DNA from 3 places in the Providencia sp. PROV004 genome. Region 2 is predicted to be linked to each of the others. Evidence: predicted binding sites of a transcription regulator. Region 2 holds the regulator's gene; each other region holds the start of a gene.
What was found. The regulator LexA, encoded in region 2, represses DNA repair genes until DNA is damaged. The targets are predictions, from matches to a motif close to TNCTGTATGTACATACAGNA.
Positions count from the first base shown of each region.

Region 1: FVA69_RS03190 (DinI-like family protein) is a predicted target of LexA. The motif match lies at 1,712-1,731, and genes of this name have one in related genera.
Region 3: sulA (SOS-induced cell division inhibitor SulA) is a predicted target of LexA. The motif match lies at 2,589-2,608, and genes of this name have one in related genera.

Region 1 covers NZ_CP042859.1:730,195-734,490, reverse strand. The annotation lists gene sltY (murein transglycosylase) at 1-1,035, opposite strand, end outside; gene FVA69_RS03190 (DinI-like family protein) at 1,782-2,060, shown strand; gene FVA69_RS03185 (hypothetical protein) at 2,099-3,541, opposite strand; gene FVA69_RS03180 (hypothetical protein) at 3,767-4,296, opposite strand, start outside.
Region 2 covers NZ_CP042859.1:465,564-469,859, reverse strand. The annotation lists gene FVA69_RS02055 (TonB-dependent receptor plug domain-containing protein) at 1-627, shown strand, start outside; gene zur (zinc uptake transcriptional repressor Zur) at 1,070-1,585, shown strand; gene lexA (transcriptional repressor LexA) at 1,744-2,361, opposite strand; gene FVA69_RS02040 (diacylglycerol kinase) at 2,498-2,872, opposite strand; gene plsB (glycerol-3-phosphate 1-O-acyltransferase PlsB) at 2,999-4,296, shown strand, end outside.
Region 3 covers NZ_CP042859.1:3,074,916-3,079,211, forward strand. The annotation lists gene yccS (YccS family putative transporter) at 1-1,676, shown strand, start outside; gene FVA69_RS13980 (TfoX/Sxy family DNA transformation protein) at 1,780-2,394, opposite strand; gene sulA (SOS-induced cell division inhibitor SulA) at 2,626-3,147, shown strand; gene ompA (porin OmpA) at 3,503-4,296, shown strand, end outside.

The DNA of each region.
Region 1 (4,296 bases), 260 kb from region 2:
CTGCCAATATTGCCACTCTTCTTTATTTTTCACTTCCGCTGGCAAGCGATTTAACCATGAAGCGACACCTTTCTTATCGCCAGCCCCTAATGCCAAACGAACACGACGCTCTCTCAATGAAGATGAATTGCTTTCTTGAATGGTCTCATCACGCCATTGAGCCTGTTCAGGGGTCACATCTCCCATATATTGCCAAGCAATACTGTCTTTAAGTAATTGCTTTTCTGCCATGTTCATTTTTTGTGCAGAACTTATGCTATTAAGTACCGTACGAGCCGCATCAGGGGATTGACGTGCATAACGACTAAAAGCCGCGATGGTGGCTTGGCGAGTAAAATCCGTTGGCGTCATCGTTTTGGCGAATGTCACAACTGAGGCTGGGTCATTTTGTAATTTCACTAACGCATCACCAATCGTTTTATAACTTGGTGGTAAACGTTTAGCTAAATAACTCGCAATCGAAGTATTACCCTCTTTTATGGCTAAATTAATGCGCTCAAGAGTCATTTCAGGGGTTAAATAACCCGCTTTTTCCCATTCATTAAATAACTTATCACAAGCACTCGGCATTGAACGGCCATTTAACCAGGCTTTTTCTGCCCCTTGCCATGCAACTTGTTTATTTCCCACAGCCCAATTAGCAAAATAAAAATTACATTGTGCTTCTGCAGGTTTTGGGGCTTCAGGGCTAAACTCCAGCAATGATTTCCACTCTTGACGACGGGCTAACTCATTCACAAATCGAGTTTTTAAGTTTTTAGCAACGGGTAGCGTCGGGTAAGTATTAATAAACTCCTGAACTTGGCGAGGTGATACAATATCTAAGTCTTGAGTTAGCTCACGATAAGCGAGATAAGGGTAAAGTGGATAATCATGCAAGGTCGGCAGCAAGCGCTCGACTTCATCCATTTTATTGGCATCCCATGCAACCTTAATTGCTTGATAACGCTCCCGCTGTGCCTGTAAGGAATCCGCCCATACTGTGCTGGAAACCAGCAACATTGTTACAGGTACTGCCGATAACCAACCTTTCATATTCACTCGCTCCATCGCTAAACTAAAGTCAAAATACAGGAAAACCTTAACCTATATATACCCCAAATAATTCGAGTTGCAGGTAGGCGACAAGCGAAGATAGACGGGGGAGCATAGATAAACTATGTAACTCGGCTAGCCTAGTGCTGTCACTTACACCTCAACGAAAAGCGCTGCAACTTGAAGGATTACGGGTATATTAAACATATATCAATACTATGAATGCTACCGAAAGTTTTTATTTAGTAACAGCGGAGAGTTCTTGAATTTTTCGACTTTACAGTCTTTTACTTTATATTTATTAGGTTTTTACTCTCGAGTTAACGCAGATAGCCTAGACCATCACATACGCAATCAGGTATAGTTCATACCAAAATATTTATTGTTGTTTATCCAATCGCAGTAGGTCATGTATTCCTACTGCATAGAAACAGAAAATTAAAATTCCCTTTATAAATCAAAAGGTAAATAAATTGGCTCAATACGTTTATAGTGTGTTGAGTCATTATTTCAGTAGTACGCACATTCACGCACAGTCTATTAAAATCAATAAGTAACAAGACTTTTTAAAAATAACACCTCGCACATACATGCACTAATTAGCAATTCCATGCCCCATTTATGCCCCATGATTTTTCATTAGTTGAGCGATACTTCTTGATCTTTGATTGTAATTTACTGTATATAATTACAGTTATATTTTACTGTATATAAATCCAGTTAATTAACCTGCGAAGGAGTGTTTTATGGTTACTATCAAGATCCGCTTTAACCGCAATAAAAAAGGTCAGTTACCTACAGGTACTTTTGAAGCATTAAGAAATGAAATATCCAAAAGATTAAGTGCCAAATATCCAGATCTAAATATCGATATAAACTGGGGGACTCAAGATAATGTATCTATTGACGGTCTTGGGAAGAATGATAAGAAAACATATATTGAAGAAACACTGGAAGAGATATTTATCGATGGTGATTGGCTTCCTGAAACCCAAGAAGCCGAAGTGGAATATTTTGATAAGTGATCTAGATGCGCCAACCACTCGAGCTGGCGCATTGGTTTTTATTGCTCTTCTATCTGTGTTGCTGCTTCCTGCTCTGCCCTTTCCGCTTCCTCTGCTACACGTTTAGCTTCTTCTTGTGCTAATCGCTCTGCTTCTAGCTTAGCGAGTCTCTGTGCTTCAGCTTGCTTTTGATTGTAGAGTGAGTTAGGTGGCATTTCGACACGCATGTCTATCCAGCGGGATTCAGGTACGTCACAAGGTTCGTAGTTTTCGAAGTAAACAGGCACGCCTTCTTCATCAAAGTGCTTAATGCGCTTGTTCTGGAAACGTTCTGGCATATCTGCGTTCTGTTGGTGGAAAACAAAAACTTCAATATCACCATCAGGTCTCACCTCGTAATCAATGAGAACCATGTTTTTACCGTTATGGTCTTGAGGAATGACAAAGCCGTTATTGATACCCCATGCACCATCGGCATTAAAACCCACAACCCCTTTAATGAGGTAATGGCCAACACCAAGATGCTCCATTTCAACGCCTTCAGATTCTTCGTTTAACTCAATGTCATCAGAGAAGAGTTTTACCACCGGGGATGCGGCTTTTAAGTTTCCGTTGGAGTCTTTAGTGGTGTTTTTGTCAGTTAGTAAGTTGTATACGTGCTGTTGTGATGCATCGCCACCAATAACCTTAACGCCCGCCCCATTTTGACTTGCTGATATTGTAGTAAATATACTGTACGCTCTGAAATACGCGATAGCACTATACTGAAAATGAAAGTTACTACTTGCATAATCATTTCTGGTTATTTGACTTGGTATTCCAGACTTTAATTTTGAGATAAACTCGGATTCACTTAAATTAACTGAATCACCAACACCGGCCCATCCAAAATCACCAACATGCATTAATGCGCCACTCTTTTCTTGAAGAGTGTGAATATTAAACCTCTCATAGTCCTTTGATGATACTATTGAGGTTTTATTTCCACGGGTCTCAAGCTTAACTAAGTACGTCCCCATTTTGGAAGCAACATCACCTTCAGCAGTAACATTCCCTTTAATATCCCCACCATTTTTATCAAACTTCCCATCTAGCAGCCTATCCCTTTCTTTCTCCGTTCTCAGTTGCATTTCAGTGCCATCAGGTAACACCACTTTAATCACACCGGATTCGGTCATGAGTCGGTTCATTATCATCATCAGTTGATAGCTTTCAGTAACCATCGCTGTTGCTTTGTTAACACCGTCTGATACTGAACCAATCATCGTGATTGAAATAACGTATTTCACATCTGTTAGCGCCACTGGAACGGGAAAGCTTAACGTCATTTGTGTATCGCTTTCCACCGAGCGAATGCTGTTTTGATATATCGTATTGCCCGACTGGATAAGGATAATTTGCCCCACAGAGACTTTCGTCACGCTGTTTTTCCATAACGTGTTTTTACCTGTGATTTTCGGGTCGTTAGCCTTTGTTGAGATAGTGCCAATTTCATAAATCATGGTGTTTCCTTGAATTTTGAACGTAAAAAAACCGCTTGCGCGGCTTATTGATATTCGTTTATTACTTCATACAGTGATGTTGTTTGAACTCATTTTTGTCTGATTGTGTGACCACAAATAATCCTTCACATACTTCGTGCGTAACTGTTACAGGAGATTTGCACGCAGCAATAAGCACGACCATTCCTGCGAATATCGCATATTTCATTTGTTTCATATGGTTACCTATGGAAAAGGAAAATAATCTGCAGCGTCTAGAAAAATAGCGGGTGTTGCGGTTCGGGCTATCGTTTGATTGCCGTGATAACCACGCTGTTGAGAGGTACTGGTTTGAAATAAACTGATTTGAGACTCTCCTAAATTACCGATATTTAAGTCTCGCCACCAGCCTAAACCACCATCGCTGCTGAATATCTCCCCGACCTTTGTCGGTGTGTACATGGGCCGACGAATGGGATCAACGTTAATACCTGAACCTAGCGGTATTTGATTGCCGGGAACGGTAATAGGCCGAGTCATTACGCCCATTTGAGAGTTAAACGTGACTTTCCCTTCTAGATTACGAATTTTCAAACCAAAGCCGGGTGTATCCAGTTGGGCGGGTTGCACATTCGTAAATGCAACAACCCAATACCACGCGGGCGAATAGGCGGTAATATTGGTACTGTTTCGATTTCGGCTAACATAACGCCACCACTTTAACTTTTCCCAGCTTTGTACGTTTGAAGGCTCCAAACGGATAAACGATTTGTTAT
Region 2 (4,296 bases):
ACCAAAGAAAAAATGAAAAGTGACGACACATTCGTCATTAACCCACATATCGATACTGAGCGTGCTCTTACCTATGATTTGACTTACAAGGGACATATCTCACCCACTTGGTCATATACTTCAAGTCTCTATTATAACCATGTAACTGATGCCATTATGGCGCATCGTGTCGGTACTAATCAGGATGGAGGTTATATACTCGAAAATCGTAACAGCGGCAAAGTTGACTACTTTGGCATTGATTTAGGGACTAACGGGCAAATTACCGATTGGTTAGAAGCGGGTTTAAGTTACGGCTACATTCATGCTGATCCAAAACACTACAGCGTTAAACATGTTGCTGAATTACCTATCCACAAAGCCTTCGCTTGGGTGAAATTTACCCCTTATGAGCCATTCAGCATCACTGTAACCGAAGAAGCAAGAAGCTGGGCCTTTAATTATGTCGATGCAGATAGCAAAGTGCGTGGATATGCCAAAACTGACCTACGTTTAGATTATGACTTTGGACAAGGAATATCTGTTAATACATCAGTTAATAACTTATTCGATAAATCATATGAATATACTAATGGGTATATCGAAGAGGGTCGTAATTATTGGTTAGGTATTGAATATAAATACTAATCTAAATATATTAGGCAATGACTTTAATCATTGCCTAATATTATATAAATAAAATAAGATTAATCTGTGCTCCTGCAAAAATAATAAACATAAACCCCATAAAGTAAGCTTTAGAGGGTGAGAAAAGAAGGTTGTAAATTAAAGGCAAGATAAGTCTTAATTAAAATTACATCAAATTAAAACTAAATCTTTCAATTAATTGTTCATCATGAGTTATGAATTTATAATAAATTTGTTTAATATATGTTTCATTTTATCTGTTTATTTTTAAATAAAATTAAATATCATTTTTTATATTTTATTTATTAGTCAAAAAAAACTCAGCAAAGCTAAAATTTTTTGATAGCACCGCATTCATCTCTTGATTCTCAATAGTTCAAGAAACTGTGATAAACTTGTGTGCAGTAAACATTTGCATTTTTCAACGGGTGGGGTCAGTAAAATGGAAAAGATGAGTGAAAAAAAAGTTCTTGCGATGGCAGAACATATTTGCCAATCAAGAGGCGTCAGGTTGACACCACAGAGAGAAACGGTATTGAGCCTAATAGCACAACAGCATGGTGCGATCAGTGCTTATGATTTACTCGACTTACTACGTGAAATTGAACCTCAGGCTAAGCCACCTACCGTTTATCGTGGCCTTGAGTTCTTAATGGAGCAAGGTTTTATCCATAAAATCGAATCAACCAACAGCTATGTTGTTTGTCACCATTTTGATAACCCAAGCCATATCTCTGTTATGTTAATTTGCGACCAGTGCGGAAGCGTAACGGAAAGTGATTGCACAACGATAGAAGCCGCAATTATTAATTTGGCAGATGAACACCAATTCCGCTTAAGGCATACCGTAGTGGAAAACCATGGTTTATGTAAAAATTGCGACGAAGTGAATAGCTGCCAAGATCATGAACATTGTCATCATAACCACGAACAACCTGTAACCCCTAAGAAAAAGTAAATAGCCGGACTGCTAGATCGTTTGATGAAATGCAAAGAGAAAATAGAGAAGAGAAAAATATAAGAAAGGAAACAAAACAGGCAGACTTCAGAATAAAACCATGAAATCTGCCTGCAATCGTCTTCACCGTCTGTAACACAGCTGGTTGCTAACGAAAATTAATACCAATCACTGTTACGAATAACCCCAACCGCTAAACCTTCAATAGTGAAATTTTGCTGACGCAAGTCAACAACAATAGGTTCGAATTCTGGGTTTTCTGCTATTAACTCAACACGGTTACCCTGTTGCTTAAAACGTTTAACAGTGACTTCATCTTCGATACGTGCAACCACTACTTGCCCGTTATGTACATTTTGTGTTTTATGCACAGCTAATAAATCGCCATCCATAATACCAATATCTTTCATGGACATCCCATTCACACGCAATAAGAAATCTGCATGTGGTTTAAACAGCTCAGGGTCAACTTGATAGTGGCTCTCAATATGTTCCTGTGCTAATAATGGTTCGCCAGCAGCTACACGTCCAATCAGAGGTAACCCCTGATCTTCGGTTTCTTCTTCAAGAAGCAGACGAATACCTCGAGATGCACCTGAGACGATTTCAATAACCCCTTTACGCGCTAAGGCCTTTAAATGTTCTTCTGCCGCATTAGGCGAACGAAAACCAAGGCTTGCTGCTATCTCAGCGCGTGTAGGAGGCATACCCGTCTGCGAAATGTGGTCACGCACTAGATCGTAAACCTGCTGTTGTCGAGCCGTCAGTGCTTTCATTCCGTTCCCCTGTTTGTTTATACAGTCAAGCTGTGAGTATATACAGGTAAATGAAGATTTGGAACAGTTAAATCGCTCAATTTAAGCATTTGTTATCGATTTATTTTCTTTTTACCTGATTAAGTAACCAAACACCTTAACCAGGGAAATAGCGCTGCCATAATACAAGTACCCAAATAAACAACGCTAAACCGATACTCACAAATACCGCGGCAGAACCAATATCTTTAGCTCTCCCTGAAAGTTCATGATATTCACTTCCGATACGGTCAACTACGGCTTCTATCGCGCTATTCAGTAATTCGACTATTGCCACCAGAACAACAGAACTCACTAACAAAATCCTATCTATATAGCTGATATCTAAATAAAATGCGATAAAAATCGCGATAATTGCAGCAACAGATTCTTGCCTAAATGCGGCTTCATTAACCCAAGCTGCCTTCAAACCTTTAAGGGAATACCCCGCAGCTTTAATCACTCGCGTGAAGCCCTTAACTTGACTCGCCATATTTATTCCTTAAAAAATACAAACAATAATCGATTTTTACGGTCAAAGTGAATTGTCAGTAACAGATCTAACCATGTATTTCTGGTATGATTGCGCAGCATTGTTAACAAGAGGCTATAATCATTTATGTCACTATGGCGTAAAATATATTACAACACGTTGAATTTACCACTTAAATTATTGGTAAAAAGTAAACTAATTCCTTCGGATCCCATCACTGAGTTGCAGCTTGATGTCAACAGGCCAACCCTATACGTATTACCTTATCATTCGAAGTCTGACCTCCTCACGCTACGGCACCAATGCTTAGCTATTGGTCTGCCAGACCCGCTGGTCGACAATGATATCAATGGAACGAAGCTTCCGGCCTACGTTTTTATCGATGATGGCCCACGTGTTTTTCGCTATTATTCACCGAATCCACGTAAGGATTCAGTAAAAACATTCCATGCTTATTTAGATTTGCATAAAAACAACCCAAATCTAGATATTCAAATGCTACCGGCATCCGTGATGTTTGGGCGCTCACCTGGTCGTGAAGGCCATACCCCAGCACCACCACTGAAACTGTTAAATGGCATCCAAAAATTCTTCGCCGTTTTATGGTTAGGACGTGACAGCTTCGTACGTTTATCTCCGATTGTCTCAATTGGGAAAATGGCACAAGACCACGGTACAGACACCATTATTGCCAACAAACTTGCTCGTGTCGCACGTATTCACTATTCGCGCCAACGTCTCGCAGCAGTTGGGCCTAAACTCCCTGCACGTTATGAGCTGTTTAATAAGTTATTGACGTCAAAAGCAATTGAAAAAGCCGTTGAAGACGAAGCGCGCAGTAAAAAAATTCCACTCAAAAAAGCTCAGCAAAATGCCGTTGGGATGATGGAAGAAATCGCAGCCAATTTCTCTTATGAAGCAGTACGTTTAACGGATAGGGTTCTTAGTTGGACTTGGAATCGCCTTTATCAAGGCATTAATGTTCAGCACGCTGAACGAGTCCGCCAGCTAGCACAAGACGGCCATGAAATCGTTTATGTGCCATCCCACCGTAGCCATATGGACTACTTACTGCTCTCATATGTGCTATACCATCAAGGGCTAGTTCCACCCCATATTGCCGCGGGGATCAACCTCAATTTCTGGCCTGCTGGGCCTATTTTCCGTCGTTTAGGGGCCTTTTTTATTCGCCGAACGTTCAAAGGCAATAAACTGTATTCGACCGTTTTCCGTGAATATTTAAGTGAGCTATTTGCCCGAGGTTACTCCATCGAGTACTTTGTGGAAGGTGGGCGCTCACGTACCGGTCGTTTGTTACAGCCTAAGACGGGTACTCTCTCCATGACGTTACAAGCGATGTTGCGCGGTGACTCACGCCCTATCACCATTGTTCCTATCTACATCGGGTATGAGCATGTGATGGA
Region 3 (4,296 bases), 2.0 Mb from region 2:
TTGGGCATATTTTATTTCCTGTAAGGCCATTGCAAGATGCAATAACCCAATGTTATCAGCAACTTTCAGCTTATTTAGACGCAAAAGCTAACTTATTTGATCCTGATTTAGAAGATGACTACCAACGCTCTGTTTATGATTTAGCATTAGTAAACAGCCACTTGGTTAGCACCATGAACCAAGCAAAAATTGCATTATTGAGTCGATTAAAAGGGGATCGGGGACAAAAAGGTACACGAAATTCGCTACAATATTATTTTGTTGCTCAAGACATTCACGAACGAGCAAGTTCATCCCACATACAATATCAACAGCTTAGCCGCACTTTACGTCACTGTGATATTTTATTTCGTTTCCAACGCCTATTAACCATGCAAGCGAGAGCCTGCCAACAAGTTGCTCAATCTGTTTTATGGCGTAAACAATACCAACATAATCCTCGTTTTGAACGTACCTTCGCTTACATTGAAAAATCGCTACAGCTACTAAAACAGCAATCGCCTGAGCTTCATGAAATTAAAGCCCTGTATAACCTACTTAAAAACTTAAAAGGAATTGATGTTCAACTTAAAGGCCTGAGCCTTGAGCAAAGTGCATGGCAGCAAAATAATAAACAGGTAGAGCAGTTATCTGATGAATCGTTATCAGGTATTAGTGATATTATTTCGCGGGTTAAGCACCATTTAACGCCAAAATCATCTTTATTTCGCCATGCAGTAAGAATGTCAATTCTCCTTTGTACTGGCTATATTATTATCCAACTATTTGATATGGAAAGAGGATATTGGATATTACTCACTAGCTTATTTGTATGCCAACCTAACTACAGCGCCACTAAACGCCGCTTAGCCCTTCGCATAATAGGAACTATTGTTGGTATTCTCATTGGTTTACCTTTGCTGAATTTAATCCCCTCAATGGAAGGGCAACTTACGCTAATCGTTATTTCTGGCTTACTGTTTTTTATGTTTCGCAGTAGCCAATATGCCCAAGCAACATTATTCATCACACTTCTCGTTTTGTTTTGTTTTAACCTATTGGGCGAAGGATTTGATGTTGCACTTCCACGGATCATTGACACATTAATTGGTTGTTTTATTGCATTACTTGCCGTTAGCTTTATTTGGCCAGATTGGAAATTCCGCCAACTCCCCCAAGTCATTCAAAAAACCATGGATAGCAACTGCCGTTATTTAGATGCTATTTTGCAGCAGTACTACCAAGGTAAAGACAACCGCCTTGAGTACCGAGTTGCACGTAGAGACGCACACAATAATGATGCAGAGTTTGCATCGATTGTTTCCAATATGGCTTCTGACCCTAAGTCTTATCGAATCACCCAAGAACAAGCTTTTCGCCTTCTTTGCTTAAACCATACTTTACTCAGTTATATTTCAGCATTAGGTGCACATCGTGAAAAAATGCAAAATGAAAGTAATCTTTCATTACTCAACGATGCTATTTGCTATGTTGAATCATCCTTGCAAATCACAACCATTGACCCACTAGTTATCGATGAAAAATCAGATAAACTTCGCCATAGTCTATTACACCGCATAGATTATATTTCAACCAGTGATGACGAAAAAACGTTGCTTATCATGGAGCAAACTAAGTTATTGCTTGAACTAATACCTGAGATACGGCAAATCATTCGCACTATCAGTGCAACATAAATATACCGATGAGCGGGTATTAAAATTCTAAATACCCACTCATCTTCATATAGCGTATATGTAATATTGATTATATTAATAGTAAAAGTCGTTTTCAGTGAGTTTAGGCTGACGTCAACTCAAAACTATTATACCAAGCAATTAGCTCTTGTTTGATATCCTTAGGCAAAACAGCACTATGACACCCTTCTATTGCAGCTGCTAAGCCAATCAGTAGCTTGATACTGGGGTTATTCCTACCATGTTTTTTTAGCTTCATAAAACAAGCCTTTGCGCCCATCATGCGCAAATCGTCAACATGAGATACGCCAATTTTCCCTAGAGCACGCTCAACTGACATATTCATATTGGGTAAATCTTTTATACGCATGGTCATTGATTGCTTTTGTTTTAATTCCTCGATAGCTGAACGGTAAGCCAACTCAATATATTGGAGAAACAAAACTTCGTCATGCCAAACTTGTTCCGAAAGTTGATAGTACCGCATTTCCAATGGAATACCTTTTTTACTATAAACTAACCGATTAAACCCTAACGCTTCAAAGTGGCTCCTCGCTACTAAACAACCTCGTAAATAAAAACATTCATCAAGTACCAGCCCCACAATTGCATCATCGACTAGTAAACAAAATCCACCAAAATGATTTTTACGTTTTAATGCGCCAAATTGACTTAACAAACCGGATAAATAAAAAATTTTTTCTTCTTCTAACAACATTACCAAACTCCTTTTTGGGTATGCTCAATTTTCATCCTTTAGAAAATTAATTTTATAATTTCTTTTTTTACAGATAATTACGCGTAACCAATTTTGAGAGTTTCCATAAAAAATGCCAAGAAGAATGCGGAGAAAAACAACAAAGTTGCGAAGCGCTTTGAAAAAATAGTCTTGATATTGGATGGATATACAGTTACTGTATGTTCATACAGCATTGTAACGAGGTAAATTATGAGCATCTATTCTTGGAACAACTCAACAGAACATTCTCTTAATAATTACGCACAATCAATCCCTGCTACAGGGCTTACCAATAGCTCTATACAACAAGGTATGGTGAGCGAACTTGTTTACGATGAAAAACACCCTATTATGGATTATATTTTATTACCAATGCTTCGTCAGTTTGGGGTTCAATCACGCTGGTTACTTTGGCTAACTCCAAATAAAAGGCTAAGTAAACACTGGTTAGAACAATCAGGTATACCTACTCATAAAGTTATGCAATTAAATCATATGGAAGATATCACTACGATTGATGCTATGGAAAAAGCACTAAGAAGTGGTAATTATAGTGTAGTTCTAGGGTGGCTACCGGAAATAAGCGAGCAAGATTTTGTTCGCTTACAATATGCAGCTCAAGAAGGTCGTTCTATCGGTTTAATTATGCGCCCACAAGAAACATATAATATGGTTAGCACACATGCAGGACAGCCAAACCACTTAAAAATTCACTCAAATCATTATCACTAGCTAAGATTAAGAATTTTCTTACTAAATTTAACCTTTAGAAATATTTATCTCTAAAGTTAAATTAAAAGTATTGTAGATCAATCAGATAGATAAAAAATAATCATTACGAAAAATATACATATCTCTCTGATTTATACACTAAAAAAATACTTTTTTTAACGATTATTGCTCACTCTACTTGTATCTTTTTAAGTTCGTTGTAGACTTTAGCTTGTTCGGCTTATGGCATTATTTTTTTACTTTTATTATTTTTTTGTAGATAATGTCTGCGAAACCTAGCAAGTAAATTAAACCAATGGCATATAATAAGGCTCAGCGAAGCCAAGCCAATATTGGATGATAACGAGGCGTAAAAATGAAAAAAACAGCTATCGCAGTAGCAGTGGCAGTAGCAGCTTTTGCAACCGTTGCACAAGCAGCTCCAAAAGATAACACTTGGTATACCGGTGCTAAATTAGGTTGGTCTCACTATGAAGACACTAGCCTGAACCCAGCAAAAACTGGTACAGACTATGCAGGTTGGGGCACTGTTGGTAACAGCACTGACCGTGACACAATCGGTGCAGGTGCCTACGCTGGTTACCAATATAACCAATACTTAGGCTTTGAGCTAGGCTACGATTGGTTCGGTAAAATGAAATACAAAGGCGCTGGTAACAGCGGTGACCTGAAATCTATGGGTGTTTCATTAACTACCAAATTAAGCTATCCAATCATTGATGACTTAGACGTTTACACTCGTTTAGGTGGTATGGTTTACCGCACTGAAGCTAAAGCTCACCAAAATGGCGAACGTTTCAAAGAAACTGACACTGGCGTTGCACCTGTATACGCATTGGGTCTTGAGTACGCAATCACTCCAGAGTGGGCGACTCGTTTAGACTACCAATGGGTTAGCAACTTAGGTGACAAAGACAATATCGGTACTCGTCCAGACAACGGCATGCTGAGTGTTGGTGTTGCTTACCGTTTCGGTCAAGCTGATGCTCCAGTTGTTGCTCCAGCTCCAGTTGTAGCTCCTGCTCCAGTTGTTGAAAACAAACGTTTTACTCTGCGTTCAGACGTTCTGTTTAACTTCAACAAAGCAAGCCTGAAACCAGAAGGTCAAGAAGCTCTGAATGAGCTGTACAACGAACTTAGCAGCATCGA